Regions from separate parts of the Streptomyces ferrugineus genome, predicted to be linked through region 1. Evidence: predicted binding sites of a transcription regulator. Region 1 holds the regulator's gene; the other holds the start of a gene.
The links. Region 1 encodes HrcA, which represses chaperone genes, less so after heat shock. Its sites were predicted from a motif close to TTNGCACTCNGNNNNNCNGAGTGCNAA; they were not measured.
Positions count from the first base shown of each region.

Region 2: groL (chaperonin GroEL) is a predicted target of HrcA. The motif match lies at 10,192-10,218, and genes of this name have one in related genera.

Region 1 is NZ_CP063373.1:1,848,735-1,863,889, forward strand. Features, by position in the region: gene IM697_RS08420 (SpoIIE family protein phosphatase) at 1-868, shown strand, start outside; gene hemW (radical SAM family heme chaperone HemW) at 896-2,128, shown strand; gene IM697_RS08430 (Uma2 family endonuclease) at 2,229-2,807, shown strand; gene IM697_RS08435 (DUF3097 domain-containing protein) at 2,785-3,600, opposite strand; gene IM697_RS08440 (MBL fold metallo-hydrolase) at 3,632-4,363, opposite strand; gene hrcA (heat-inducible transcriptional repressor HrcA) at 4,525-5,541, shown strand; gene dnaJ (molecular chaperone DnaJ) at 5,542-6,681, shown strand; gene IM697_RS08455 (nitronate monooxygenase) at 6,761-7,846, shown strand; gene IM697_RS08460 (16S rRNA (uracil(1498)-N(3))-methyltransferase) at 7,843-8,601, shown strand; gene IM697_RS08465 (VOC family protein) at 8,622-9,014, shown strand; gene IM697_RS08470 (hypothetical protein) at 9,107-9,685, shown strand; gene IM697_RS08475 (S41 family peptidase) at 9,761-12,973, shown strand; gene IM697_RS08480 (histidine triad nucleotide-binding protein) at 13,264-13,617, shown strand; gene IM697_RS08485 (ribonuclease Z) at 13,630-14,535, shown strand; gene IM697_RS08490 (adenosine deaminase) at 14,556-15,155, shown strand, end outside.
Region 2 is NZ_CP063373.1:734,902-750,056, reverse strand. Features, by position in the region: gene IM697_RS03625 (HD domain-containing protein) at 1-31, shown strand, start outside; gene IM697_RS03620 (GNAT family N-acetyltransferase) at 59-1,177, shown strand; gene IM697_RS03615 (PPOX class F420-dependent oxidoreductase) at 1,254-1,691, shown strand; gene IM697_RS03610 (carboxymuconolactone decarboxylase family protein) at 1,784-2,260, shown strand; gene IM697_RS03605 (DUF4031 domain-containing protein) at 2,298-2,567, opposite strand; gene IM697_RS03600 (hypothetical protein) at 2,564-2,941, opposite strand; gene IM697_RS03595 (MurR/RpiR family transcriptional regulator) at 2,997-3,908, shown strand; gene murQ (N-acetylmuramic acid 6-phosphate etherase) at 3,951-4,886, shown strand; gene IM697_RS03585 (aldo/keto reductase) at 4,914-5,744, shown strand; gene IM697_RS03580 (hypothetical protein) at 5,942-6,511, shown strand; gene IM697_RS03575 (MFS transporter) at 6,522-6,965, opposite strand; gene IM697_RS03570 (NADH:flavin oxidoreductase) at 7,067-8,194, opposite strand; gene groL (chaperonin GroEL) at 8,406-10,028, opposite strand; gene IM697_RS03560 (cold-shock protein) at 10,322-10,525, opposite strand; gene IM697_RS03555 (ubiquitin-like small modifier protein 1) at 10,966-11,241, opposite strand; gene thrC (threonine synthase) at 11,238-12,521, opposite strand; SAM riboswitch class I at 12,540-12,709, opposite strand; gene IM697_RS03545 (glucosyl-3-phosphoglycerate synthase) at 12,841-13,785, shown strand; gene IM697_RS03540 (alpha,alpha-trehalose-phosphate synthase (UDP-forming)) at 13,881-15,155, shown strand, end outside.

The DNA of each region.
Region 1 (15,155 bases):
CTTCCCCGACGAGGTCACCGGACTCGTCGAGGACCTCAGCCGCCGCGTCGCCCTCGCCATCGGCGCGGCCCGCCAGTACGCCCGCCAGGCCACCATCAGCCGGGTCCTGCAGCGCGGACTGCTGCCCGGCGCCGTCGCCGAGATCCCCGGGGTGGCCAGCGCCCTCGTCTACGAGCCGTACGACAAGGGCGGCCCGAGCGGCGACTTCTACGACCTGTTCCCGGCCGGCGACGGCCGCTGGTGCTTCGCCATCGGGGACGTCCAGGGCAAGGGCCCGGAAGCCGCGGTGGTGATCGGCATCGCCCGCCCCTGGCTGCGGCTGCTCGCCCGCGAGGGCTACCGCGTCTCCGACGTCCTCGACCGCCTCAACCAGCTCCTCCTCGACGACGCCACGGAGGCCGCCGACGCCGCCGCCCGCGCCCTGGCCGGCCCGGTGGCCCCCGGCGACGGCCCGCAGACCCGCTTCCTCTCCCTGCTCTACGGCGAGCTGACGCCCTTCGACGGCGGCATCCGCTGCACCCTCGCCTCCGCCGGCCACCCCCTGCCGCTGCTGCTCGGCGAGGACGGCGAGGTGCACACGGCCGCGCAGCCGCAGACCCTCCTCGGGGTCGTCGAGGACGTGACGTACACCAGCGAGACCTTCGAGCTGCGCTCCGGCGACACCCTGCTGTGCGTGACGGACGGGGTGACGGAGCGGCGCAGCGGCTCCCGCCAGTTCGATGACGGCGACGGCCTCGCGGCGGCGCTGGCCGGGTGCGCGGGCCTGAACGCCCAGCTGATCGCGGAACGGATCCGCAGGCTGGTGCACGAGTTCGGGGGCCGTCCGCCGGAGGACGACTTGGCCCTGCTGGTGCTGCAGGCCGAGTGACCGGCGAGGTACGGGACAATAGAACCCATGCCCTCCGCACTCCCCGACGGCGAGCCCGTCCCCGCCGACGGCGCGCTGCCGCCGACCGCCCTCGCCGACGTGGCCGACCGCCCCCTCGGCTTCTACCTGCACGTCCCGTACTGCGCGACCCGCTGCGGCTACTGCGACTTCAACACCTACACGGCGACCGAGCTGCGCGGCACGGGCGGCGTGCTGGCGTCCCGCGACAACTACGCCGAGACGCTGATCGACGAGATCCGCCTGGCGCGGAAGGTCCTCGGCGACGATCCGCGCCCGGTCCGCACGGTCTTCGTCGGCGGCGGTACGCCGACGCTGCTGGCCGCCGACGATCTCGTACGGATGCTGGGGGCGATCCGCGACGAGTTCTCACTGGCGCCGGACGCGGAGATCACGACGGAGGCGAACCCGGAGTCGGTGGACCCGGCGTATCTGGCGCGGCTGCGGGAGGGCGGCTTCAACCGGATCTCCTTCGGCATGCAGAGCGCGAGGCAGCACGTGCTGCGCGTACTGGACCGCACGCACACGCCGGGACGCCCGGAGGCATGCGTGGCGGAGGCCCGCGCGGCGGGCTTCGAGCACGTGAACCTGGACCTGATCTACGGCACACCCGGCGAGTCGGACGACGACTGGCGGGCCTCGCTGGAGGCGGCGATCGGCGCCGGACCGGACCATGTCTCGGCGTACGCCCTGATCGTCGAGGAGGGCACCCAGCTGGCCCGCCGCATCCGCCGGGGCGAGGTCCCGATGACGGACGACGACGTGCACGCGGACCGGTACCTGATCGCGGAGGACGTGCTGTCGGGGGCGGGATTCGACTGGTACGAGGTGTCCAACTGGGCGACTTCTGAGGCCGGGCGCTGTCTCCACAACGAGCTGTACTGGCGGGGCGCGGACTGGTGGGGCGCGGGGCCGGGAGCGCACTCGCACGTGGGCGGGGTGCGGTGGTGGAACGTGAAGCATCCGGGCGCGTACGCGGCGGCGCTTGCGGAGGGGCGGTCGCCGGGTGCGGGGCGCGAGCTGCTGTCGGAGGAGGACAGGCGGGTCGAGCGGATCCTGCTGGAGCTGCGGTTGCGGGAGGGGGTGCCGCTGGAGTTGCTGCGGGAGGAGGGGCTTGCGGCTTCGCGGCGGGCGTTGGGGGAAGGGCTGTTGCAGGACGGGCCGTACGCGGAGGGGCGGGCCGTGCTGACGTTGCGGGGGAGGTTGCTGGCGGATGCGGTGGTCAGGGATTTGGTGGACTGATCACTCGGGCGAGTGAATCGGCGTGGAACGTCGGTTCGGTCCCTAAGCTGGTTCGTAGGCTGCCGCCAAAAGGACGCGGCGGATGTGGAGGGCCACGGAGATGACCGCTGTGGACGAACGCGGGATGACGAAGTACTTCGAGGAGATTGAGCCTCCCGAGGGCGTCAGGGTCGAGCTCCTCCGGGGGGAAATCGTGATGATGGCGGCTCCCGATCTGGTGCACAACCGGATTGTGGCGGACGTGCAGGATCAGATCCCGCGCAAACCCTGGGAACGACTCCAGACGACGGACCTGGACATCATCGACGAGGCCAGCGAGCCCATTCCGGACCTTGTGGTGCTAGAGCGTGGTGTGGCTCCAGACTCAGGCAACCTGGTGCCGTCCCAGATGGTCACATTGGTGGTCGAGGTGGTCTCGAAGACGAGTGTCGACCGGGACTACGGGATCAAGCGCTCGATCTACGCGGCAGGCAAGATCCCCGCCTACCTGATCATCGACCCGATCATGGCGCACTGTGTTCTGCTGACCGATCCCATCGGCGATGGAGATCAAGCCGACTATCGCGGGCAGTGGATTACGAAGTTCGGTGACCCCGTGCTGCTCGAACTGCTCGGGGTAGAACTGGACACGAGCGAGTTCGGAACTCTTACCGGGGTCAGGCGTCACCGGCTGCCGTGACGAAGTCGATCAGCTCCTCCACCCTCCCCAGCAACTCCGGCTCCAGGTCCTTGTAAGACCCCACCCGCTTCAGAATCGCCTGCCACACCGCCCCGGTGTTCTCCGACGGCCACCTCAGTGCCCGGCACACCCCCGTCTTCCAGTCCTCCCCATGCGGCACCCGCGGCCACGCCTCGATCCCCAGGGACGACGGCTTCACCGCCTCCCAGATGTCGACGTACGGGTGGCCCACCACCAGGGCGTGCTCGCTCGTCACCGCCTGTGCGATGCGCCACTCCTTCGTGCCCGGTACCAGGTGGTCCACCAGGACCCCCAGCCGCGCATCCGGACCCGGTGCGAATTCGGCCACGATCGACGGCAGATCGTCCACGCCCTCCAGGTACTCCACCACCACGCCCTCGATGCGCAGATCGTCGCCCCACACCTTCTCGACCAGCTCGGCGTCGTGTCGGCCCTCGACGTAGATACGGCCGGCGCGGGCCACGCGTGCGCGGGCGCCGGGGACGGCGACCGAGCCGGATGCGGTACGGGTGGGACGTACCGGAGCCGCGCCGGACGGCCGGACGAGCGTCACCACCTTGCCCTCCAGCAGGAACCCCCGCGGCTCCAGCGGAAAAACCCGGTGCTTGCCGAAGCGGTCCTCCAGGGTCACCGTGCCGGCCTCGCAGCGGATCACCGCGCCGCAGAACCCCGTGCCGGGCTCCTCGACGACCAGGCCGGGCTCCGCCGGGACCTCGGGGACGGGCTTGGGCTTCTTCCAGGGCGGGGTCAGGTCCGGGGAGTACTGGCGCATTCGGATGACGATAGGAGAAGTGGCCCCGCGCTCACCGCGACACGCCGAATCTGGCGGCCAGCTCGTCGCGCTGGCGCCGTACGAACTCCGCGTCCACCACCGCTCCGTGACCGGGCACGTACAGCGCGTCCTCGCCGCCCAGGTCCAGCAGGCGGTCCAGGGCGGCCGGCCAGTGCGACGGTACGGCGTCGGGGCCCGCCTGGGGTTCGCCGGACTCCTCGACGAGGTCCCCGCAGTAGACGACCTCAGGGTCGCCCGGCACCAGTACCACCAGGTCGTGGGCCGTGTGCGCCGGGCCCACGTTCGCCAGCAGGACCTGGCGGCCGCCGCCCAGGTCGAGGGTCCACTCGCCGCTGACCTGGTGGTGGGGGTGGACCAGCGCGTCCACCGCCTCCTCCGCCGCGGCCGGGTCCAGGCCGTCCCGGACGGCGTCCGCGCGCAGCTCCTCGCGCGCGTGCCGGCCCGCCAGCACCGTGTCCATGCCCACCGGGCCGTACACCTCCGCCCCCGCGAAGGCCGCCGCGCCGAAAACGTGATCGAAATGGGGATGCGTCAGCGCGAGATGAGTCACACGGTGACCCGCGAGCCACTGCGCCTGCGTACGCAACCGCACGCCCTCCGCGAGGCTCGACCCGGCGTCCACGATCAGCGCGGTGCCGTCCCCCACCACCAGCCCCGCCGTGCAGTCCCAGACCGGAAGCCGGTACCGCCCCACCCCGGCCGCCAGCCGTTCCCACCCCAGCTCTTCCCAAGTCACCGTCATACGGCGACGCTAAGCGACACCACCGTCGGGCGCGGCGGTGCTGGCCCGGCCTTGCCCGGGGTGCACCCCACCGCCGTACACTGGCCGGGGACGGCTGGCACTCGGATGGACAGAGTGCCAGGAAACGCGCCAAGGGGACGACCGCTGGAGGTGTGCGCGAGATGCTGAGTGAACGCAGGCTTCAGGTACTGCGCGCCATCGTCCAGGACTACGTCGGGACCGAGGAGCCGGTCGGCTCGAAGGCGCTGACCGAGCGGCACAACCTCGGTGTCTCCCCGGCCACCGTGCGCAACGACATGGCGGCCCTGGAGGACGAGGGCTTCATCGCCCAGCCGCACACCAGCGCCGGGCGCATCCCGACCGACAAGGGCTACCGGCTGTTCGTCGACAAGCTCGCCGGCGTCAAGCCGATGACCCCGCCCGAGCGGCGCGCCATCCAGAACTTCCTCGACGGCGCCGTGGACCTCGACGACGTCGTGGCCCGCACGGTACGGCTGCTCGCGCAGCTCACCCGGCAGGTCGCCGTCGTGCAGTACCCGTCCCTGACCCGGTCCACCGTCCGCCATGTCGAGCTGCTCTCGCTCGCGCCCGCGCGCGTGATGCTCGTCCTGATCACGGACACCGGCCGGGTCGAGCAGCGCATGATCGACTGCCCGGCGCCGTTCGGCGAGGCCTCGCTCGCCGATCTACGCGCGCGGCTCAACAGCCGGGTCGCGGGCCGGCGCTTCACCGATGTGCCGATGCTCGTCGAGGACCTCGCCGAGGCCTTCGACCTCGAGGACCGAGGCACCGTCTCGACCGTGCTCTCCACCCTCCTGGAGACGCTCGTCGAGGAGAACGAGGAGCGGCTGATGATCGGCGGCACCGCCAATCTGACCCGCTTCTCGCATGATTTCCCCCTCACCATCCAGCCGGTGCTGGAGGCACTGGAGGAGCAGGTCGTGCTCCTCAAGTTGCTTGGCGAGGCCGGGGATTCGGGCATGACCGTGCGCATCGGGCACGAGAACGCCTACGAAGGACTCAACTCCACGTCCGTCGTGTCGGTGGGCTACGGTTCGGGCGGCGAGGCAGTCGCCAAGCTCGGCGTGGTCGGACCGACCCGCATGGATTACCCGGGAACGATGGGAGCGGTACGCGCAGTGGCACGTTACGTCGGACAGATCCTGGCGGAGTCGTAAGTGGCCACGGACTACTACGCCGTGCTCGGCGTGCGTCGCGACGCGTCGCAGGAAGAGATCAAGAAGGCCTTCCGGCGGCTCGCGCGCGAGCTGCACCCGGACGTCAACCCGGATCCGAAGACCCAGGAGCGGTTCAAGGAGATCAACGCCGCGTACGAGGTGTTGTCGGATCCGCAGAAGAAGCAGGTCTACGACCTCGGCGGCGACCCGCTCTCGCAGCAGGGCGCCGGCGGCGGTGCGGGCGGCTTCGGGGCCGGTGGGTTCGGGAACTTCTCGGACATCATGGACGCGTTCTTCGGTACGGCGTCCCAGCGCGGCCCGCGCTCGCGCACCCGGCGCGGCCAGGACGCGATGATCCGGCTGGAGGTCGAGCTCGACGAGGCGGCCTTCGGCACGACGAAGGACATCCAGGTCGACACGGCCGTCGTCTGCAACACCTGCAACGGTGAGGGCGCGGCGCCCGGCACCTCCGCGCAGACGTGTGACATGTGCCGCGGTCGCGGTGAGGTGTCGCAGGTGACGCGGTCCTTCCTGGGCCAGGTCATGACCTCGCGGCCGTGCCCGCAGTGCCAGGGCTTCGGGACCGTCGTCCCGACGCCGTGTCCGGAGTGCGCGGGCGACGGGCGGGTACGGTCCCGTCGGACCCTCACCGTCAAGATCCCGGCCGGTGTCGACAACGGCACCCGGATCCAGCTCGCCGGCGAGGGCGAGGTCGGGCCCGGCGGCGGTCCCGCAGGTGACCTGTACGTCGAGATCCATGAGCTGCCCCACCCGACCTTCCAGCGGCGTGGCGACGATCTGCACTGCACGGTGACGATCCCGATGACGGCGGCGGCCCTCGGCACGAAGGTCCCGCTGGAGACGCTGGACGGCCTGGAAGAGGTCGACATCCGCCCGGGCACCCAGTCCGGCCAGTCGATCCCGCTGCACGGCCGGGGTGTCACGCACCTGCGCGGCGGCGGCCGGGGCGATCTCATCGTCCACGTCGAGGTCACGACCCCGACGAAGCTCGACCCCGAGCAGGAGCGCCTCCTGCGCGAGCTGGCCAAGCTGCGCGGCGAGGAGCGTCCGCAGGGGCAGTTCCAGCCGGGGCAGCAGGGGTTGTTCTCCAGGCTCAAGGACGCGTTCAACGGGCGTTGAGTCCGGAGGCAAACTCCGGGCCTATGCCAAGGGGAAGGGTCGATTCGGACTTGTTCGGAGGACGTGACAACATGCCGTCATGTCCTCCGCACTGACCGATCTCTTCCCCCATCCGATCGTGCAGGCCCCCATGGCGGGCGGCGTCTCCGTGCCGCAGCTCGCCGCCGCCGTGTCCGAGTCCGGTGGGCTGGGTTTTCTCGCCGCCGGGTACAAGACCGCCGACGGGATGTACCAGGAGATCAAGCAGCTGCGCGGGCTGACCCAGCGTCCTTTCGGCGTCAACCTGTTCATGCCGCAGCCCGAGCATGCCGACGCCGCGGCCGTGGACGTCTACTCACACCAACTGGCCGGTGAGGCCGCCTGGTACGAGGTCGAGCTCGGGGACCCCGACAGCGGACGCGACGACGGCTACGACGCCAAGCTCGCCGTGCTGCTCGACAACCCGGTGCCGGTGGTCTCCTTCCACTTCGGCGTGCCCAGCGGCGACGTCCTGGAGTCCCTGCGCCGCGCCGGCACCGTCACCCTCGTCACCGCCACCACCCCGGACGAGGCCCTCGCCGTGCAGCGGGCCGGCGCCGACGCGGTGATCGTGCAGGGCATCGAGGCCGGCGGCCACCAGGGCACCCATCGCGACAACCCCGAGACCGAACGCGCCGGCATCGGGCTGCTCTCCCTCGTCGCCCAGGTCCGCGAGACCGTGAGCCTGCCCCTGGTCGCCGCCGGCGGCATCATGCGCGGCAGCCAGATCGCCGCCGCACTCGCGGCCGGCGCCAGTGCCGCCCAGCTCGGCACCGCCTTCCTCGCCACCCAGGAGTCCGGCGCCCACGCCCTGCACAAGCAGGCGCTGACCAACCCCCTGTTCGTACGGACCGAGCTGACGCGCGCCTTCTCCGGTCGCCCCGCACGCGGCCTCGTCAACCGCTTCATGCGCGAGCACGGGCCGTACGCCCCCGCCGCCTACCCCGAGGTCCACCACCTCACCTCGCCGCTGCGCAAGAAGGCCGCCGCCTCCGGCGACCCGCAGGGCATGGCCCTGTGGGCGGGGCAGGGACACCGCATGGCCCGCGAACTGCCCGCCGGGCAGCTGGTGGAGGTGCTGGCCGCCGAACTGGACGCGGCCCTGACAGCGTTGTCGGCGTTCCCGCGGGGCGGTGCCGGCCGATGACCGCGCCGGTCTTCGTCGTCGAGTCGCTGGAGCGGGCCACCGGTCCGGGCGGCGGCGAGTACGTGCTCGACGGGCCCGAGGGGCGGCACGCCGTCTCGGTGAAGCGGCTGCGGCCCGGCGAGGACGTCGTCCTGACCGACGGGCACGGGCGCTGGGCCGAGGGCGTCGTCAAGGCGGCCGAGGGCAAGGACCGGCTCGTGGTGGAGCTCGGCGCCGTGGCCGAGGAGCCGCCGGAGCGGCCCCGTATCACCGTCGTCCAGGCCCTTCCCAAGGGGGACCGGGGCGAGCTGGCCGTCGAGACCATGACCGAGACCGGCGTCGACGCGATCGTGCCGTGGGCGGCCGCCCGCTGCATCACCCAGTGGCGGGGCGAGCGGGGCGCCAAGGCCCTCGGCAAGTGGCGGGCCACCGCGCGCGAGGCCGGCAAGCAGTCGCGCCGGGTACGCTTCCCCGAGGTCGCGGAGGCGGCGACGACCAAGCAGGTCGCGGCGCTGCTCGCGCAGGCCGACTTCGCCGCCGTACTGCACGAGGAACGCGACTACGGCAGCGAGCCGCTGGCGACGGCCGAACTGCCCGCCGACGGCGAGATCGTGCTCGTCGTCGGCCCCGAGGGCGGGGTGTCCCCCGAGGAGCTGGCCCTCTTCGAGGAGGCGGGGGCGAAGGCGTACCGTCTGGGCCGTACCGTCCTGCGCACCTCCACCGCCGGAACCGCGGCGACGGCACTGCTCCTCGGCCGCACCGGCCGCTGGTCCTGACCCGGGGAGGGACGTCCGCCGTGGAACTCGCCCAAGTAAGACTGCTGGTCAGCGACTTCGCCGCCTGCTACCGGTTTTACGCCGACGTCCTCGGCCTCAAGCCGCAGTCGGGCGCGACCAGCGGGCCGTACGAGAAGTTCAGCCCCGCCACCGGCTCGGCGGGCATCGCCCTCCAGGACCGGGCGATGATGGCCGAGGTCCTGGGCGAACTCGGCGACGACGCCAGCGGCCATCGCTCACTGGTCGTGCTGCGGGTGGACGACCTGGACGCCTACTGCGCACAGATCGCCGAACGCGGCGCCACCCTCCTGCGCGGCCCCGCTCCCATGACCGACCGCATGCGCGTCGCCCACCTCAAGGACCCGGAGGGCAATCTGGTGGAGCTGCAGCAGTGGCTGCTGCTGCGCACCTGAGACAGGCCCTGGACCACCTGTGACGTGCGAGCGCGGGGTGTGGCCGTATGTGCTCTACCGCGGCGGCCGGGACAGTGGCAGGCTGCCCTCCCATGGGGGCTCTCAGGAGGGTTTGGGGCCGCGCGGACCGGCCTGCGGGGCGTCGTGCGCGCGCGGTGCGGGTGGCCGGTGCGGCGGGCGTGGCCGTGCTCGCCGTCGGCGGGACGTCGGCCTGCGATCCGGGCGGGCTGAACACGGCGACCGTGGCGTTCACGACCGACCAGACCGTGACCGCCGAGCTGGAGCGGCAGAAGGCCGATGTGCAGTGGCTCAACTGCACCGGTTCGTACGACAACGGCGGCAAAGGCAACGGCGGCAACAGCTCCGCGACGGCCAGTGAGAACACCATCGTCAAGGTCGACTGCGAGGGCGAGACCTCCGACGGCAAGGACATCACCGTCACCGGCCGGATCACCCGGGCCGTCAGCGGTGCCTGTGTGCGCGGGGACCTCGTCGCCAAGATCGACGGCAAGGAGTGGTTCCACGTGAACGGGCTGGGCAACTGCAACGCCACGCCCTCGCCGGTCAACCCGCCCGGCAACGGACAGCAGCCCGGGCCCACCGTCACGGTGACCGTCACCAAGACCGTCTACTGCAAGGAGCACCCGAACTGCTGGCCGGAGGGCAAGTGAGCGCTTTCCGAAGGGAGTTCGGGCAAGTGATCCAAAGGCCTGTCCCCGGACGCCGCCCCTGCCTATGGTGATCGGGTGACTCAGTCCGCGACGCCTGGATCGTCTTCGTATCTCCGGTATCCGCATCTCCACGGCGACCTGGTCGCCTTCACCGCCGAGGACGACGTGTGGCTCGCTCCCCTCGACGGCGGCCGGGCCTGGCGGGTCAGCGCCGACAACGTGCCGGTCTCCCGGCCGCGCATCTCGCCCGACGGCACCACCGTGGCCTGGACCTCCACGCGCGACGGCGCCCCCGAGGTGCACATCGCCCCGGTCGCGGGCGGCCCCTCCAAGCGCCTCACGCACTGGGGGAGTTGGCAGACCCGGGTGCGCGGCTGGACCCCGGACGGACAGGTCCTGGCGATCAGCACCCAGGGCCAGGCGGGCAGCCGCCGCACCTGGGCCCACACGGTCCCGCTCGACGGCGGACCCGCCACCCCCCTGCCGTACGGCCCCGTCGGCGACGTCGTGCACGGACCGCACCTGGTCCTGGCCTCCGCGCCGATGGGTCTTGAGGCCGCGCGGTGGAAACGGTATCGGGGCGGTACCGCGGGCAAGCTGTGGATCGACGTCGAGGGGGACGGCGAGTTCATACGGCTGCACGCGGAGCTGGACGGGAACCTGGAGGACCCCGTGTGGGTGGGGGAGCGGCTGGCGTTCCTCTCCGACCACGAGGGCGTGGGGGCGGTGTACTCCTGCCTCGCCGACGGATCAGACCTGCGACGCCACACACCGGTCGACGGCTTCTACGCCCGGCACGCCGCGAGCGACGGCACCCGTGTCGTCCACTCCCGCGCCGGTGAACTCTGGCTCCTGGACGACCTCGACGGCGCCGAGCCGCGCAGGCTGGACATCCGGCTCGGCGGGCAGCGCACCGACCGGCAGCCGTACCCGCTGAACGCCGCCCGCGCCTTCGGAGCCGCCGCGCCCGATCACACCGCGCGCGGCAGCGCCGTCTGCGTCCGGGGCGCCGTGCACTGGGTCACCCACCGCTCCGGTCCCGCCCGCGCGCTCGCCGCCGAGCCCGGCGTACGGGCCCGGCTGCCGCGCACCTTCCGGGCGGAGGGCGAGGAGTGGGTCGTCTGGGTCACGGACGCCGAGGGCGACGACGCGCTGGAGTTCGCCCCGGCGACCGGCCTCGCGCCCGGGGCCACCCCGCGCAGGCTGGCCGCCGGACAGCTCGGGCGGGTGCTGGAGCTCGCCATGGCGCCCGACGGAAGCCGGGCCGCGGTCGCCGCGCACGACGGGCGGCTGCTGCTCGTCGAGCGGGAGTCCGGCGAGGTGCGCGAGGTCGACCGCAGTGCGGACGGGGACGTCTCCGGGCTGGTCTTCTCGCCCGACTCGGCCTGGCTCGCCTGGTCGCACCCCGGCCCGCGCCCGCTGTGCCAGCTCAAGCTCGCCAACACCACCGACCTGTCGGTCTCCGAGGCGACCCCGCTGCGCTTCCAGGACTTCGCGCCCGCCTTCACCCAGGACGGCAAGCACCTGGTGTTCCTGTCGACGCGGGCCTTCGACCCGGTCTACGACGAGCACGTCTTCGACCTCGCCTTCGTGGTCGGCTCCCGCCCGCACCTGATCACCCTGGCGGCCACCACCCCGTCCCCCTTCGGCCCGCAGCGCCACGGCCGCCCCTTCGACGCGCCCGACAAGGACGAGACGCCCGACAGCGAGGGCGCTCCGGCCACCCGCATCGACCTCGAAGGGCTCGCCGACCGGATCGTGCCCTTCCCGGTCGAGGCCGCCCGCTACAGCAACCTGCGGGCCGCCAAGGACGGCGTGCTGTGGCTGCGGCACCCCGTGCGCGGGGCCCTCGGCTCCTCGCGGGCCACGCCCGACGACCCCGAGCCCAAGAACGAGCTGGAGCGCTACGACCTCGTCCAGCGGCGCGTGGAGCATCTCGCCGACGACGCCGACGACTTCGAGGTCAGCGGCGACGGCAAGCGGGTGTTGCTGTGGACCGACGGCCGGCTCAAGGTGGTGCCGAGCGACCGTCGGGCCTCGGGCGACGAAGACAGCGACTCGAACATCACCGTCGACCTGACCCGCGTACGGCAGACGGTCGACCCCGCGGCCGAGTGGCGGCAGATGTTCGACGAGGCCGGCCGCATCATGCGCGACCACTTCTGGCGGCCGGACATGAGCGGTGTGGACTGGACGGCCGTGCTGGACCGCTACCGGCCGCTGCTCGACCGGGTGGCCACCCATGACGACCTGATCGACCTGCTGTGGGAGGTCCAGGGCGAGCTGGGCACCTCGCACGCCTACGTCACCCCGCGCGGCGGATACGGCAGCGGCGCCCGGCAGGGTCTGCTCGGCGCCGACATCTCCCGCCATCCGGACGGCGGTTGGCGCATCGACCGCGTCCTGCCGTCGGAGACCTCCGACCCCGAGGCGCGGGCGCCGCTGGCCGCACCCGGGGTCGCGGTGCGGGTCGGGGACGCGATCGTGGCGGTGGCCGGGGTGCCGGTGGACCCGGTGGCCGGGCCCGGGCCGCTGCTCGTCGGCACGGCGGGCAAGGCGGTGGAACTGACCATCTCGCCGGCCGGGGGCGGGGACGTACGGCACGCGGTCGTCGTGCCGATCGCGGACGAGCAGCCGCTGCGCTACCACGCGTGGGTCGCGGACCGGCGGGCGTACGTCCACGAGAAGTCCGGCGGGCGGCTCGGCTATCTGCACGTCCCGGACATGCAGGCGCCGGGGTGGGCCCAGATCCATCGCGACCTGCGGGTGGAGGTGGCGCGCGAGGGCCTCGTCGTGGACGTGCGGGAGAACGGGGGCGGGCACACCTCGCAGCTCGTGGTGGAGAAGCTGGCGCGGCGGATCGTGGGCTGGGAACTGCCGCGCGGGATGCGGCCGTACAGCTATCCGGTGGACGCTCCGCGTGGGCCGGTGGTGGCGGTGGCGAACGAGTTCTCCGGGTCCGACGGGGACATCGTCAACGCGGCGATCAAGGCGCTGGGGCTCGGGCCGGTCGTGGGGACGCGGACGTGGGGCGGAGTGGTCGGCATCGACAGTCGGTACCGGCTGGTCGACGGGACGCTGATCACTCAGCCGAAGTACGCGATCTGGCTGGAGGGGTACGGCTGGGACGTGGAGAACCACGGGGTCGACCCGGACGTGGAGGTGGTCCAGCGCCCGCAGGACTGGGTGGCGGGCCGGGACGCGCAGCTGGATGAGGCGGTGCGGCTGGCGTTGGCGGGGCTGGAGGAGCGCCCGGCGAAATCGGCCCCGCCGCTGCCGGACCGGTGACCTGCCTTTCGCCCCCGCCGCCCCTACCCATTCCCGTCCCCTGGGGGCCTGCGGCCCCCAGACCCCCGCTCCGGCCCTGAAGGGGCCTTGTCCTCAAACGCCGGACGGGCTGAAAATCCAGCCCCTCCGGCGTTTGAGGAGCGGGGGTCCAGGGGGCGGAGCCCCCTGGCGGGGTCGAAGGGGCGGAGCCCCTGGGGACGGGAATGGGTAGGGGCGGCGGGGGCGAGGAAGACACATGCCCGGCGATAGCATGCCCCCTGAGAGATCAACCGGCGTGAGGAGGCACACGCATGGCAGGGGAACCGCAGGACGACTGCCTGTTCTGCAAGATTGTCGGAGGGCACGTGCCGGCGACGATCGTGCGGGAGACGGACACGACCGTCGCGTTCCGGGACATAAACCCCCAGGCACCCACCCACGTCCTGGTGATCCCCAAGGCCCACTACCCGGACGCCGCCGCCCTCGCCGCCGGCGACCCCACCCTCGCCGCGGACGTCCTGCGAGAGGCGCAGTCCGTCGCCGACGAGGACAAGCTGGAGAGCTACCGCATCGTCTTCAACACCGGCCCCGGCGCCGGCCAGACCGTCTTCCACGCGCACGCCCACATCCTCGGCGGCCGTGGCATGCAGTGGCCCCCTGGCTAGGGCGAAGCCGTCGTGTCCGTACGTGAGTTGGTCGTCCTGGGGACGGCGAGCCAGGTCCCCACCCGGCACCGGAACCACAACGGGTACCTGCTGCGCTGGGACGGGGAGGGCATCCTCTTCGACCCGGGCGAGGGCACCCAGCGGCAGATGCTGCGTGCCGGGGTCGCCGCCCACGACCTGAACCGGATCTGTGTCACCCACTTCCACGGCGACCACTCCCTCGGACTCGCCGGGGTCATCCAGCGGATCAACCTCGACAAGGTCCCGCACCCCGTCACCGCGCACTACCCGCGCTCCGGCCAGCGCTTCTTCGACCGGCTGCGGTACGCCACCGCCTACCGCGAGACCGTCGACCTCGCGCAGGACCCGATCAACATCGACGGCGTCATCGCCGACACCGGTGGCTACACGCTCCACGCCGCCCGGCTCTCGCACCCCGTCGAGTCGTACGGCTATCGCCTCGTCGAGCCCGACGGCCGCCGCATGCTGCCCGAACGGCTCGCCGCGCACGGCATCCAGGGGCCCGACGTCGGACGGCTCCAGCGGGCGGGGACGCTCGGCGGGGTCTCGCTCGACGACGTGAGCGAGATCCGGCGCGGGCAGCGGTTCGCGTTCGTCATGGACACCCGGCTGTGCGACGGGGTGTACACCCTCGCCGACGGCTGCGACATGCTCGTCATCGAGTCCACCTTCCTCGACGAGGACGGCGGACTCGCCGCCGAGCACGGCCATCTGACCGCCGGTCAGGCCGCCCGCGTCGCCCTCGATTGCGGCGTACGGCATCTCGTGCTCACCCACTTCAGCCAGCGCTACACCGACCCCGACGAGTTCGAGCGGCAGGCACGGGACGCCGGCTTCGCGGGGGAGCTGACGGTGGCGCACGACCTGCTGCGGGTGCCGGTTCCGAAACGTCGGTAATACCGCCGTACGATGCTTTGATGTCCCTCCCGAAAGCAGAACTGCACCTCCATATCGAAGGCACCCTCGAACCCGAGCTGGCCTTCGAACTGGCCGCCCGCAACGGCGTCACGCTGCCGTACGGCGACACCGACGAACTGCGCGAGGCCTACCGGTTCGAGGATCTGCAGTCCTTCCTGAACCTGTACTACGAGCTCATGGCCGTCCTGCGCACCGAGCGGGACTTCGCGGATCTCACGAACGCCTATCTCGCCCGCGCCGCCGCCCAGGGTGTGCGGCACGCGGAGATCTTCTTCGACCCGCAGGCGCACACCAAGCGGGGCCTCGAGCTGGGCACGGTCGTCGAGGGGCTGTGGCGGGCGCTGGAGCGGAGCGAGGCCGAGCACGGGGTGTCGACCCGGCTCATCATGTGCTTCCTGCGCGACGACCCCGCCGAGTCGGCCATGGAGACGCTGCGCGCCGCCGAGCCGTACCTCGACCGGATCGTCGGCATCGGCCTCGACTCCGCCGAGGTCGGGCACCCGCCGGTGAAGTTCCGCGAGGTGTACGAGGCGGCGGCCGCGCTCGGGCTGCGGCGCGTCGCGCACGCCGGCGAGGAGGGGCCGCCCGCCTACATCACC
Region 2 (15,155 bases), 1.1 Mb from region 1:
CGCCGCCGAACTGGAAATGCTGTCGCTCTGAGCGCCCGGCGCCCGTAGCCTGCCCGGCATGCGACACATGGGCGGGGAACGCGCGACCGAGGCCGTGGCGAGCTGCGTGGCACTGCTGCGCACCGCGGTGGACCAGGACTGGGAAGGCGTGAAGGCCGGTCGGCTGGAGTGGAGTTGTCACAAGACGGCGTTCCACATCGCCGAGGACCTCATCGCCTACGGCGGCCAGTTGGCGGGCCGCGCACAGGACGATTACGTCCCCTTCGAGATCACCCTGGACGACGGCACCGACAACGAAGGGCTGCTCCAGGTCATCGAGACGACCGGCGCCCTGTTCGCCGCCGTCATCCGCACCACACCGCGCGAGGTGCGCGCCTTCCACCCGTACCCGTTCCGCAGCGCCGACCGCGAGGGCTTCGCGGCGATGGGGGTCGCCGAGGTGCTGCTGCACACCCACGACATCGCCGAGGGCCTCGGCCTGACGTACGAACCGCCCGCCGAACTCCCCGAGTTCGTCCTCACGACGATCTTCCCGCACATCCGCCCCGAACCCGGCCCGGAGTCCGGCACCGACCACTGGCGCACCCTGCTGTGGGCGACCGGCCGCGCCGACCTCCCGGGCCGCCCGCCGGTCACCGAGTGGCGCTGGAACAACAACCTCGTCATCCCCACCGACCGCCTCACCCTCCAGGGCGTCACCCCCGCGGCCGCCGCCGATCTGCGCGACGGCGGCGACGGCGGGTTCCGGTGGGTCGAGGGCGGGCCGTTCGACGGCACGCGGGAGGCCGCGAAGTGGATGACGAAGGCGTACGAGGGGGGCGTGCACCGGCCGGAGTGGGGGCTGTTCGTGCTCGTGCGACGGGAGGACGGCCGCGCGGTCGGCGGCATGGGCTTCCACGGCGTACCGGACGACGAGGGGCGGGCCGAGGTCGGCTACGACCTCGCCGCCTCCGCCCGCGGCCACGGCTACGCGACCGAGGCCCTGACCGCCCTCTCCGAGTCGGCCCTGGCCAGGGACGACGTCCAGTTGCTGTACGCGGCCATCGAGCACGACAACGTCCCCTCGCAGGCCGTCGTCACCCGCGCGGGCTATGTACGGGCCACCGTCGAGGAGGAGCGCATGGCCCGCGAGGAGCACGACATGGAGCAGTCGCTGAGGCTGTACGTCCGCAGATGACGGCATACGGCGGCCTGACCTTAGGCCTAGCCTGGGGCGGGACCGACCCGCACCGCCGCCGCCCCAGGGAGCCGCCGTGTCGTTCACCGACGAGGAGATCGCCTACCTCAGCACGAACCCGCTCGCCCGCTTCGCCAGCCTCTGCGCAAACGGGCAGCCCGATGTGGTCCCGGTGGCCCTCGAGTTCGACGGCAGCCGCTTCTGGGTGGGCGGCCCGCGCGCGGAGGTGCTGCGCACCCGCAAGTTCCGCAACATCGAGCACGGCCGCCACAAGGTGGCCTTCGTCGTGGACGAGCTGATCTCCATCGAGCCGTTCGTCGCCCGCGGCATCCGGGTGTACGGCGTCGCCGACGGCCCCGTCGAGCGGAGCGGCATGGTGGGCCCGGGCCACTACCTGCGCATCACGCCGACGCTGTCGTGGAGCTGGAACCTGTCGGACCCGCCCCGCCCGTCCGGCGAGACCTGGTACCCGATGCGGCGGGCCGAGCACTCCACCGGAACACAGACCGAGTGACTCACGTCACTTCTCTCCACGTCACATCCCGCCGAACCGCTCCGTCATAGCTGTGTACCCACCGACCACGGCCCATGACTGAGGAGTTCGCCATGAGCACCGCCCGTTTGAACGCCTTTGAGATCCCGACCGTCGGCAAGTTCCTGAAGCACATCGTCTCGGCGGGCAAGGTGGTCCACGACTCGCCGCTGCCCGTCTCGACGCAGAACCTGGTGACGCTGCGCGCCAGCCAGATCAACGGCTGCGGCTTCTGCACCGACATGCACTTCAAGGACGCCGTCGCCGCGGGCGAGGACACCGTCCGTCTCAATCTCGTCGCCGCCTGGCGCGAGGCCACCCTCTTCACCGAGGCCGAGCGCGCCGCGCTGGAGCTGACCGAGGCGGGCACCCGCATCGCCGACGCGGCCGGCGGCGTACCGGACGAGGTGTGGGAGAACGCCGCCAAGCACTACGACGAGGAGCAGCTCGGCGCGCTGGTGTCCCTGATCGCGCTGATCAACGCCTTCAACCGGCTGAACGTCCTGGTCCAGCAGCCGGCCGGCTCCTACCGGCCCGGCCAGTTCGCGTAACCGGCAGGGGCCTCGCGCGAGGCGGAACGGGCGGGCGTCAGCCCCATCCCCGCCCCTTCGCCCTGCGCAGCCCCGCCCCCCGCAGCAACCGCACCACCTCACGACTGCTGACCTCCACCGCGCCGGCGCGCACCACGTCGGCGTAGCGGTGGGACGGGATGTCGTAGTGATCCCGCTCGAAGGCCCGCCGCGGCACGCCCAACGCCTCGGCGAACGCGTGCAGTTCGTCGTACGACACATCGCTCACCAGGTGGGACCACATCCGGCCGTGGCCCGGCCAGGTGGGCGGGTCTATGTAGATCGTCACGAGGTCGCGGGCCCCAGCGATCCCACCGCGGCGACCTTCACGCCCGCCTTGTGGCACACCCAGTGCGGATCGGGCCCGAGCTCCGGCTCGACCTCCAGCGCGTGCGGGTCGCCGGCTCCGCACACCGGGCACAGCGGCCAGCGGCCGTACTTGTCCAGCAGCGCGTCCTGGACGTCCTGGGCGACCAGCCCGGCCACGTACTCGACACCGTCCGGCCACTGCTCCACCCACCAGCGTCGCTGTACGACCGACTCCTCGACCAACGACACCACGTCCGCCTCGGCGACCTCGCCCGCGACCAGGTCGGCGAGCACGAGGGCGCGGGCGGTGTGCAGCGCCTGCTCCAGCGGGCTGAGCGGACTTACAGGTTCCATGCTCCTATTGTGCGCACCCTTGACCACACCTCGGATCTGAAAATACCTTTCAAGGGTGACCCATGAAGTGAAGGAAACTTTCGGCCGGGCGAGCACGGCACCGGCGCCCGCCGCCCTCGCGGCCAAGGTCCGCACGCTCGCACCGTCGATGACCCGCTCCATGCAGCGCGTCGCCGAAGCGGTCGCGAACGACCCGGCGGGCTGCGCGGCCCTCACGGTCACCGGCCTCGCCGAGCTCACCGGCACCAGCGAGGCCACGGTCGTACGCACCGCCCGCCTTCTCGGCTACCCCGGCTACCGCGATCTGCGCCTCGCCCTCGCCGGCCTCGCCGCCCAGCAGCAGTCGGGCCGCGCCCCGGCCATCACGACCGACATCGCGGTGGACGACCCCATCGCGGACGTCGTCACGAAACTCGCGTACGACGAGCAGCAGACCCTCGCGGACACGGCGGCCGGACTCGACACGGTCCAGCTCGGTGCCGCGGTGTCGGCCGCCGCCGGGGCCCGCCGTATCGATGTGTACGGCGTCGGGGCGTCGGGGCTGGTCGCCCAGGACCTGACGCAGAAGCTGCTGCGGATAGGGCTGATAGCCCACGCCCACAGCGATCCGCATCTCGCCGTGACGAACGCGGTGCAGCTGCGGGCCGGTGACGTGGCCATCGCGATCACGCACTCCGGGACGACCGGCGATGTCATCGAGCCACTGCGGGTCGCGTTCGAGCACGGGGCCACGACGGTCGCCATCACCGGACGCCCGGACGGGGCGGTCACCCAGTACGCCGACCACATCCTCACGACGTCCACCGCGCGGGAGAGTGAGCTGCGGCCGGCGGCGATGTCGTCGCGGACCAGCCAGTTGCTGGTGGTGGACTGTCTGTTCGTCGGGGTCGCCCAGCGGACCTACGAGACGGCGGCGCCGGCGCTGGCCGCGTCTTACGAGGCACTGGCCCACCGGCATCGCCGATAGCAGGTCGGACCGGACACAGCACATCAGAAAGAGCCGTCTCTCATGACCTCGACATCCAACCCCCGTGATCTGCGTGCCGAGTTGGAGACCCTGACCACCGAGGCGTTCCGCCCCGAACTCGCCGAGATCGACCAGCTCCCCACCCTCGACATCGCCCGGCTCATGAACGGCGAGGACGCCTCCGTGCCCGCCGCCGTCGCCGCCCGCCTCCCCGAGATCGCCGCCGCGATCGACGCCGTCGCGGAACGGATGGCACGCGGCGGCCGACTCCTGTACGCGGGCGCCGGCACCGCCGGCCGCCTCGGCATCCTCGACGCCTCCGAGTGCCCGCCCACCTTCAACACCGACCCCGCCCAGGTCGTCGGCCTCATCGCGGGCGGCCCGGCGGCGATGGTCACCTCCGTCGAGGGCGCCGAGGACTCCGTGGAGCTGGCCCACGCCGACCTCGACGCCCTCGCACTCACCCCGGCGGACACGGTGGTCGGCATCTCGGCCTCCGGACGCACGCCGTACGCCATCGCCGCGGTCGAACACGCCCGTCAGCAGGGCGCGCTGACGATCGGCCTGTCCTGCAACCCGGGCAGCACCCTCGCCTCCGCAGCCGAGCACGGCATCGAGATCGTCGTCGGCCCCGAACTGCTGACCGGCTCGACCCGCCTCAAGGCCGGCACCGCCCAGAAGCTGGTCCTCAACATGCTGTCGACGATCACGATGATCCGGCTCGGCAAGACCTACGGAAACCTCATGGTCGACGTCCGCGCCTCCAACGACAAACTCCGGGCCCGCTCCCGCCGCATCGTCGCCCTCGCCACCGGGGCCGCCGACACCGACATCGAGCGCGCCCTGACCGAGGCGGGCGGCGAGGTGAAGACGGCGATCCTGATCCTGCTGGCGGACGTGGACGGCGCCACGGCGAACGGACTCCTGGCCGCGGCCGACGGCCACCTCCGAGCCGCGCTGGAAACGGCGGGGAGCTGACGTCGACTCCCCTGTTAGCGTGGCCGTATGACGGCACCGACGACGTTCCGCATCGGCGGCGAACTGGAAGTACGGCGGCTCGGCTTCGGGGCGATGCACCTACGACCGGAGACCGCCGAGGACCGTGCCACCTGCCTCGCGGTCGCCCGCCGAGCCGTCGAACTCGGCGTCACACTCATCGACACCGCGCACATGTACGGCTGGGGCGGCAACGAGGACCTCCTCGCCGAGGCCCTGCACCCGTACCCCGAGGACCTCGTGATCGCCACGAAGGTCGGCATCCGCCACACCACCGACGGTGAGGGCTGGCGGCACGCCGGCGAACCGGCCGACCTGCGCGACCAGGTCGACGAGGCCCTGCTCCGCCTCCGCCTGGACCGCATCGGACTCCTCCAGCTCCACCGCCTCGACCCGGACGTGCCGCTGCCCGACCAGCTCGGCGCCCTGCGCGACCTGCGCGACGAGGGCAAGATCGGCCACATCGGCCTCTCCGAGGTGACGGCCGCCGAACTCGCCGACGCCCGCGCCGTCGTGGACATCGCGAGCGTCCAGAACCGCTACAACCCCCTCGACCGCGAGCACGAGCCCGTCCTCGCCGCGTGCGAGGAGGCGGGCATCGCGTTCCTGCCGTGGCGGCCGGTGGCGGCGGGACAGTCGGGCGGGCGGTCGTCGGAGATCGCCGCCGTGGCCGGGGAACTCGACGCCACACCGACCCAGGTCACCCTCGCCTGGCTCCTCGCCCACTCCCCGGTGATCCTCCCGATCCCGGGAACGGCGAGCATCGCACACCTGGAGGAGAACCTGGGCGCGGACACGGTCCGCCTCACGCCGGAACAGTACGCCCGCCTGAACGCCTAACACGGCGGTTCCGTATGCCGAGCAACTCCTGTTCCTCCTGCCACCCAAGGGTCTCGAGCCCCCGCCAGGTCTCACCCTCGACACCGAGAAGCTCAAGGGAGTTCATGACCCGCTCGGAAGCACAGGACCCCCCATGTGCATGCTGAGGGTCGGCCACACCACCTGACCAAGGCCCCCGCCAGCCCCGGAGCCGCCCCATGAACCACGCCCAACTCACCGCCCTGGGCCGAGCCCTCCGCCTCCTCGGCGAGCACGGCGAGGCCCTGACCTCCGACACGCCGGACGCCAGGCTGCACGAGGTCAAGGCGGACGTGCGCCGCGCGCTCGACCTGCTGGACGAGAGCGTCACCGGCGCCGCCCCCGCCACCCGCTGCCCGGAGCACCCGAACGGCCCGGTCGACGAGAACGCCCACGACCTCTGTCTGCTCTGTGAAACCCGTCGCCGGGCAGCCCGTCGTGCCGAGTACAACGGCGGTCCCGTGCCCCCGCGCACCACCGAGACCGCCCCCTCCCGCTATGGCGTCCGGGGCGACCGCCCCCAGCCCCAGCAGCGCTGGCTGCCGGAGCTGTGGAACGGTCAGGAGTGGCAGCTGTGTGGCACTCCGCGCCGCGACCGCCGGGAGGCCGAGCTCTATCTCGCCGCCCAGCGTCGCGGCCCGCGTCCCGCCATGGCCTACCGGCTCGTACACGAGTTCACCGACTACGAGGTGCTGCGCGTGTGGGGCACTCCGGTGAAGGTGGACATCGAGCCGTTGGGGAACCTGTAGTTACGACTGGTTACGACTTCGCGGCCGTTCCCGCCGGTTCCGCAGCCGCGTCCGTCACCGCCTCGCCCCCGGCGGCGGCCGTCTCCTGCCGCGGGATGAACGACGCCACCACGAACGCCGGCAGCGCGGCCCCGGCGCCCACCGCCAGGACCACCTTGAAGCCGTTCTCGGACGGCAGGGCGTAGCCGCCGAGGTCCGTCGTCATCTGGGCGAGGATCACGCCCGCGACGGCGCTCGCCGTGGACGTACCGAGGGAACGCATCAGCGTGTTGAGGCTGTTCGCGGCGGCCGTCTCCGACGCGGGCACGGCGCTCATGATGAGGGCGGGCATCGAGCCGTAGCCGGCGGCGACGATCAGCACGCCGATCATCAACGTCACCTTCGGGCCCTGCGCGCGGGAAATCGCCGCCGACACCGGCGCCGTCGCCATCATGACCAGGCTCGAGGGCGCCATGCACAGGCCCGCGACCAGCATCGACTTGGTTGATTGACGTACTCGACCTGTGCGGGTGAGCCCCGCACCCCAGAGGGGCGCGGGGCCCTACGGCGCCGGTGTCAGCTCAGGGACTTCAGCGAAGCGGCGTCATACGACGCCAGCTCACCAAGGCGGCCCTGCAGCACCTTCGCGGCCCACTCCGGGTCCTGGAGCAGCGCCCGGCCGACGGCGACGAAGTCGAACTCCTCGGCCTCCAGGCGGTCCAGGAGGTCGTCGATGCCCTTGATCCCGGAGCCCTGGCCGGCGAACGCGCCCAGGAACTCGCCGTCCAGGCCGACCGAGCCGACGGTGATGGTGGGCTTGCCGGTCAGCTTCTTCGTCCAGCCGGCGAGGTTGAGGTCGGAGCCGTCGAACTCCGGGACCCAGTAGCGGCGGGTGGAGGCGTGGAAGGCGTCGACCCCGGCCGCGGCGAGCGGGGCGAGGACGGCCTCCAGCTCCTCGGGGGTCTCGGCGAGACGGGCGTCGTAGGCCTCCTGCTTCCACTGCGAGTAGCGGAAGACGACCGGGAAGGACGGCGAGACCGACTCCCGTACGGCGGCCACGATCTCCGCCGCGAACTTCGTACGGGCGACGGGGTCACCTCCGTACGCGTCGGTGCGGCGGTTCGTCCCCGCCCACAGGAACTGGTCGACGAGGTAGCCGTGGGCGCCGTGGATCTCCACGCCGTCGAACCCGATCCGCTCGGCGTCCGCGGCGGCCTCGGCGAAGGCGCCGATGACGTCGTCCAGGTCGCGCTGGGTCATGGCCCTGCCGGTGGGCTCGTCGGCACCGATCCGCAGCCCGGAGGGGCCGACGGCCGGGGCCTCGGCGTAGGGCGGCTGGCCCTGCTGCCGCACCATGCCGATGTGCCAGAGCTGCGGCACGATGGTCCCGCCCGCCGCATGCACGCTCTCGGCGACCTTCGCCCATCCGGCGAGCTGCTCCTCGCCGTGGAACCGGGGCACCCGGTCGCTCTGCCCGGCCGACTCATGCCCGACGTAGGTCCCCTCGGTCACGATCAGCCCCACGCCGGCGGCGGCCCGGCGCGCGTAGTACGACACCACGTCCGCACCGGGGACGCCGCCCGGCGAGAACATGCGCGTCATCGGCGCCATCACGATGCGGTTGGGCACGGTGAGGCCGTTGATCGAGGTCGGCCGGGACAGGACATGGGCCGCGCGGGAGGCGGCGGGCTCGGTGACGGTCACGTGGTGGGCTCCTTGGAGGTGGGGTCGACTGACCGGACGGTATGTGCGTGCGCATTATTGCAACGCCTTAAGGAACTGCGGGGGCGAGGTCGCGCATTCCACATCCCGCCCGGTTGTGACCCCGGACACGCCCGAGGGCGGCACCCCCTGTCTCCAGGGAGTGCCGCCCTCGGTACTGACGGACCGGGTCCGAGCCTTCTCGCGAAGCGGCTCAGAAGTCCATGTCACCGCCCGGCATACCGCCACCGGCGGGCGCGGCGGCCTTCTCCGGCTTGTCGGCGATGACGGCCTCGGTGGTGAGGAACAGCGCGGCGATGGACGCGGCGTTCTGCAGCGCGGAACGCGTCACCTTCGCCGGGTCGATGATGCCCTCGGCGACCAGGTCGACGTACTCACCGGACGCGGCGTTCAGGCCGTGACCCGGGGTGAGGTTGCGGACCTTCTCCACCACGACGCCGCCCTCGAGGCCGGCGTTGACGGCGATCTGCTTCAGCGGGGCCTCGAGGGCGAGCTTGACGGCCGCGGCGCCGGTCGCCTCGTCACCCTCCAGCTCCAGCTTCTCGAAGACACCGGAGGCCTGCAGCAGGGCCACGCCACCACCGGCGACGATGCCCTCCTCGACGGCCGCCTTGGCGTTGCGCACGGCGTCCTCGATGCGGTGCTTGCGCTCCTTGAGCTCCACCTCGGTGGCGGCACCGGCCTTGATGACCGCGACGCCGCCCGCGAGCTTGGCCAGGCGCTCCTGGAGCTTCTCGCGGTCGTAGTCCGAGTCGCTGTTCTCGATCTCGGCGCGGATCTGGTTCACGCGGCCCTGCACCTGGTCGGTGGAGCCGGCGCCGTCGACGATGGTGGTCTCGTCCTTGGTGATGACGACCTTGCGGGCGCGGCCCAGGAGGTCCAGGGTCGCGTTCTCCAGCTTGAGGCCGACCTCCTCGGAGATGACCTCGCCGCCCGTGAGGATGGCGATGTCGCCGAGCATGGCCTTGCGGCGGTCACCGAAGCCCGGGGCCTTGACGGCGACGGACTTGAAGGTGCCGCGGATCTTGTTGACGACCAGGGTCGACAGGGCCTCGCCCTCGACGTCCTCGGCGATGATCAGCAGCGGCTTGCCCGACTGCATGACCTTCTCCAGGAGCGGGAGCAGGTCCTTGACCGAGGAGATCTTGGAGTTGGCGATCAGGATGTACGGGTCGTCGAGGGACGCCTCCATACGCTCCATGTCGGTGGCGAAGTACGCCGAGATGTAGCCCTTGTCGAAGCGCATACCCTCGGTGAGCTCCAGCTCCAGACCGAAGGTCTGGGACTCCTCGACGGTGATGACGCCTTCCTTGCCGACCTTGTCCATGGCCTCGGCGATGAGCTCACCGATCTGGGTGTCGGCGGCGGAGATGGAGGCCGTGGAGGCGATCTGCTCCTTGGTCTCGACGTCCTTCGCCTGCTCCAGCAGGGCGGCGGAGACGGCCTCGACGGCCTTCTCGATACCGCGCTTGAGGGCCATCGGGTTGGCGCCGGCGGCTACGTTGCGCAGGCCCTCCTTGACCAGGGCCTGGGCGAGAACGGTCGCGGTGGTCGTACCGTCACCGGCGACGTCGTCCGTCTTCTTGGCGACTTCCTTGACCAGCTCGGCGCCGATCTTCTCGTACGGGTCCTCGAGCTCGATCTCCTTGGCGATGGAGACACCATCGTTGGTGATCGTGGGGGCGCCCCACTTCTTCTCGAGGACGACGTTGCGACCCTTGGGGCCGAGCGTCACCTTCACGGCGTCCGCGAGCTGGTTCATGCCGCGCTCGAGGCCGCGCCGCGCCTCCTCGTCGAACGCGATGATCTTGGCCATGTGAAGTGGTCCCTCCAGGACTGGGGGTGATTCCTTCGGACCGCGCCCGCGCCCGCGACGGACGGCTCGCCGACCCCGTGGTTCCTTGCCCCACTTGGCCTGCGGGCCTCACCGACCCGGTCCTTCTTTGTCACTCTCACCTTCAGAGTGCTAACGCCAATGATTAGCACTCGACCCATGCGAGTGCAAGCGGCTCTCGGGGATCGGGCCCCGGTCGGCGATGGGCGAACAGGCGAAGGGCCCGCACCCGGTGAGGTGCGGACCCTTCGGTGAAGTGACGTGCAGAAGAACGTTCAGGCGGTGACGCGAACCATGTCGGCCTGCGGGCCCTTCTGGCCCTGCGAGATCTCGAACTCCACCCGCTGACCCTCTTCCAGGGTGCGGTAACCGTCCATCTGGATCGCGCTGTAGTGGACGAAAACATCCGCACCACCGTCGACCGCGATGAAGCCGTACCCCTTCTCCGCGTTGAACCACTTGACGGTGCCCTGAGCCATGCCTAACTCCCCTATTACTGGCCCTTGCACAGATCCACACTTCGCGGATCCGGGTCAGACCTCACCCCCCATCGGTCGGGGGCGTGCGCCGGAACGCGTCGACCGCGGCTGAATGTATCTGCCCAACTGCCGTCTGCAACAGGTCAATCGGACGAGAAATCCGGGCACGACTGGTCGGGAATGTGGGGACAATTCCCCTGACTTCAGGTCAAGTCGGACCTGGCAAATGGAACAAAAGCCGCAAAAAACCCGCACACTTTGGCTACTTCTTGTCGGACCTGCGGCAGAAATCAAGGGCTGCCGACCCGGAGATCGGCGGCACGTTCCCCAACTGTACCTCGCTCAACCACACAGAATTGCCCCCTCCGCTTCTCTCACGGAGGAGGCAATTCGATGAACTCTCGGTAATCGCTGTTACCGACGGTTACTACCGGCGGGTATCAACCGCCCGCGACGGCCGGAATGATGGAGACACCCGCACCGTCCGGCGTGGCCGTCTCCAGCCCCTGCTCGAACCGGACGTCGTCGTCGTTGACGTACACGTTGACGAACCGCCGCAGCTTGCCCTGGTCGTCCAGCACCCGGGCGGCGATCCCGGTGTGGTTCTTCTCCAGGTCGGCGATGACGTCGGCGAGGGTGGCACCTTCGGCGGCGACCTCGGCCTGGCCACCCGTGTAGGTGCGCAGGATGGTGGGGATGCGAACGGTCACGCTCATGCGAGGCCAGCCTCTCGGAAGGAGTCCAGGTTCGGGCGGATGGTGGCGGTGAGACCGGTACCGGCCACCGCGTCGAGGGTCTTGAGTCCGTCGCCGGTGTTGAGGACGACGGTGGTCTTGGCGGGGTCGAGGACGCCGTTGTCGATGAGCTTCTTCGTCACACCGACGGTCACCCCGCCGGCGGTCTCCGCGAAGACCCCCTCGGTCCGGGCGAGCAGCCCGATCGCGTCCACGACCTGCTCGTCCGTCACATCCTCCACGAAACCGCCGGTGCGGCGCGCGATGTCGAGGACGTACGGCCCGTCGGCCGGGTTGCCGATCGCGAGGGACTTGGCGATGGTGTTCGGCTTCTGCGGGCGCACCACGTCGTGGCCGGCCTTGAACGCCGTCGACACCGGCGAGCAGCCCTCGGCCTGCGCTCCGAAGATCTTGTACGGCTTGTCCTCGACGAGCCCGAGCTTGATCAGCTCCTGCAGACCCTTGTCGATCTTCGTGAGCTGCGAGCCCGACGCGATCGGGACGACCAGCTGGTCCGGGAGCCGCCAGCCGAGCTGCTCGCAGATCTCGTACGCCAGGGTCTTGGAACCCTCGGCGTAGTACGGCCGCAGGTTGACGTTGACGAAGCCCCAGCCCTCGCCGGCCGGGTCGCCGATCAGCTCGGAGCAGAAGCGGTTCACGTCGTCGTAGTTGCCCTCGATGCCGACGAGCTCGCCGCCGTAGATCGCGGCCATGACGACCTTGCCCTGCTCCAGGTCGTGCGGGATGAACACGCAGGACCGGAAGCCCGCGCGGGCCGCGGCCGCGCCCACCGCGCCGGCGAGGTTGCCGGTCGAGGAGCAGGAGAGCGTGGTGAAGCCGAAGGCGCGGGCGGCCTCCAGAGCCTGGGCGACCACCCGGTCCTTGAAGGAGTGCGTCGGGTTGCCGGAGTCGTCCTTGACGTACAGGCCGCCGGTCACGCCCAGCTCACGGGCGAGGTTGTCGGCCTTGACGAGCTTGGTCCAGCCGGGGTTGAGGTTCGGCTTGTCGGCGACGTCGGCCGGGACGGGAAGCAGCGGCGCGTAGCGCCAGATGTTCGCGGGACCCGCCTCGATCCGCTTACGGAGCTGCTCGGTGTCGTAGGCCGAGAAGTCGTACGCGATCTCCAGCGGGCCGAAACACTCCTCGCAGGCGAAGACCGGTCCGAGGGGTACCCGGTGACCGCATTCGCGGCAGGACAGTGCCGCGGCGGGACCGAGGTCCACGGTGGAGTCGGTGGTGCTTGCAACAGTCTGCACAGCCATGTGAGGCGAGGCCCTTTCTCCTCATCTTCCTCACGACGCATCTCGCCGTGAGACGGATTTGGCACCTTCCCTAGCCGGGAGCCTCGCGGAGACGATCAACGGTGACGATCGACGCTGATCTACGAGAACCGACTGGAGGGTTGCCGGGGCTTCATCGGGCCGTTTCCCTCTGCCCCTCTGGATGAGCTGTATGCGGTTGTAATCGGCAGGTGACCCCGGACATGCGATGGTCATCCGCGTTGTTCAAGACTGTAACCGAACGCCAGGACAGTTGAGAGAGCCGTCCGTAACGCGAGACAACAGTGAGGAGCCGCTGACCGTGCTGGAAGAAGTCGAGCGCTGGCTGCGCACCCGCTCCTGGTCCGCCGTCGACCGCCCGCTCCACCGCATCCTGGCCGCCAAGCAGCGTACGGGCCAGTCGGTCTCCGTCGTGCTGCCCGCGCTCAACGAGGAGGAGACGGTCGGCGACATCGTCGCGATCATCCGTCATGACCTCATGCGCCAGGTCCCCCTGGTCGACGAGATCGTCGTCGTCGACTCGGGGTCCACCGACCGCACCTCCGAGGTGGCCGCCGCGGCGGGCGCGCGGGTGGTGCACCGCGACGACATCCTGCCGCACCTGCCTGCCGTGCCCGGCAAGGGGGAGGTGCTGTGGCGCTCCCTGCTGGTGACGAGCGGGGACATCGTCTGCTTCATCGACGCCGACCTGAAGGAGTTCTCCTCCGAGTTCGTCTCCGGGATCGTCGGCCCGCTGCTCACCGATCCGGACGTGGACCTCGTCAAGGCGATGTACGACCGCCCGCTCGGCTCGGCGGCCGGGCAGGGCGGCCGGGTCACCGAGCTGATGGCGCGCCCGCTGCTGAACATGCACTGGCCGCAGCTCGCCGGCTTCGTGCAGCCGCTGGGCGGCGAGTACGCGGCCCGCAGGTCGCTGCTCGAGCAGCTCCCGTTCCCCGTCGGCTACGGCGTCGAGCTGGGCATGCTGGTCGACGCCCTGCATCTGGTGGGCCTGGACGCGCTGGCCCAGGTGGACGTCGGGGTGCGCAAGCACCGGCACCAGGACGGGCAGGCGCTCGGCCGGATGTCGGCGGCGATCTACCGCACGGCACAGCTCAGGCTGGCCCGCGGCCATCTGATCCGGCCCTCCCTCACCCAGTTCGAGCGGGGCGAGGACGGTTTCCAGCCGCTGACGTACTCCGTGGACACCGAGGAGCGGCCGCCGATGGTGGAGATCGCCGAGTACGCGACGCGGAAGGTCGCGTAAACGCCGGAAACCGGCCGTACACGGGGTGTGGAGGAGCCGTCCAGTAAGCGGAACCGTACGTTTGAGCGTTTCCGGGCCGGGCTAGGTTGAGGCGTATGGCTTCCACGCAGGATGCGCAGGATGCGCGAGGTGCTGCCAGGGTGCTGGTCGCGTCGAACCGCGGCCCGGTCTCGTACGAGGTGCGCGAGGACGGCTCGCTGCACTCCAAGCGGGGCGGCGGCGGGGTCGTCTCCGGGCTGTCGGCGATCGGGCCGGACGCGGGCGCGCTGTGGGTGTGCTCGGCGCTGTCCGACGGGGACCGGGAGGCGGTGCGGCGCGGGGCCGGCGAGGACGGCGTGCTGATGCTGGACATCCCGGCCGACGTGCACGCGGACGCGTACAACGGCATCGCGAACTCGGTGCTGTGGTTCGTCCACCACATGCTGTACCAGACGCCGCTGGAGCCGGTCTTCGACGCGGAGTTCCGGCGGCAGTGGGCGTCGTACGAGACGTACAACCGCGCCTTCGCCCGGGCGCTGGCCGGGCAGGCGGCGCCGGGGGCGGCGGTGCTGGTGCAGGACTACCACCTGTGCCTGGTGCCGGGCATGCTGCGCGAGCTGCGCCCCGACGTCCGGATCGGCCACTTCTCGCACACGCCCTGGGCACCGCCGGAGTACTTCCGCATGCTGCCGGACGACATCCGTTCGCAGCTGTTGTGGGGGATGCTCGGCGCGGACCGGCTGGGGTTCCTCACCCGGCGGTGGGCGGACGCGTTCGAGGCGTGCGCCGAGCGGTTCGTCGGCGGGCTCGGCGGCACCCGGGTCGGGGTGCACGGGCTGGGGGCGGACGCGGACTTCCTGCGGGCGCGGGCGCATCAGGCCGACGTGGCCGAGCGGATGGCGGTGCTGAAGGGCGAGATCGGCGAGGGCCGCAAGGCGATCGTCCGGGTCGACCGCACCGAGCTGTCCAAGAACATCGTGCGCGGCCTGCTGGCGTACCGGCAGCTCCTCGACGACCACCCCGAGTGGCGCGAGCGGGTGGTGCACGTGGCGTTCGCCTACCCCTCGCGGCAGGACCTGGCGGTGTACCGCGACTACACGGCCGAGGTGCAGCGCCTGGCGACGGAGATCAACTCCCGCTATGGCACGCCGGGTTGGACGCCGGTCGTGCTGCACGTCAAGGACGACTTCGCCCGCTCGCTGGCGGCGTACCGGCTGGCGGACGTGGCGCTGGTCAACCCCATCCGGGACGGTATGAACCTGGTCGCCAAGGAGGTGCCGGTCGTCTCCGACGAGGGGTGCGCGCTGGTGCTGTCGCGGGAGGCCGGGGCCTTCGAGGAACTGGGCGAGGACGCGTTCGCGGTCAACCCGTACGACGTCATCGACACGGCA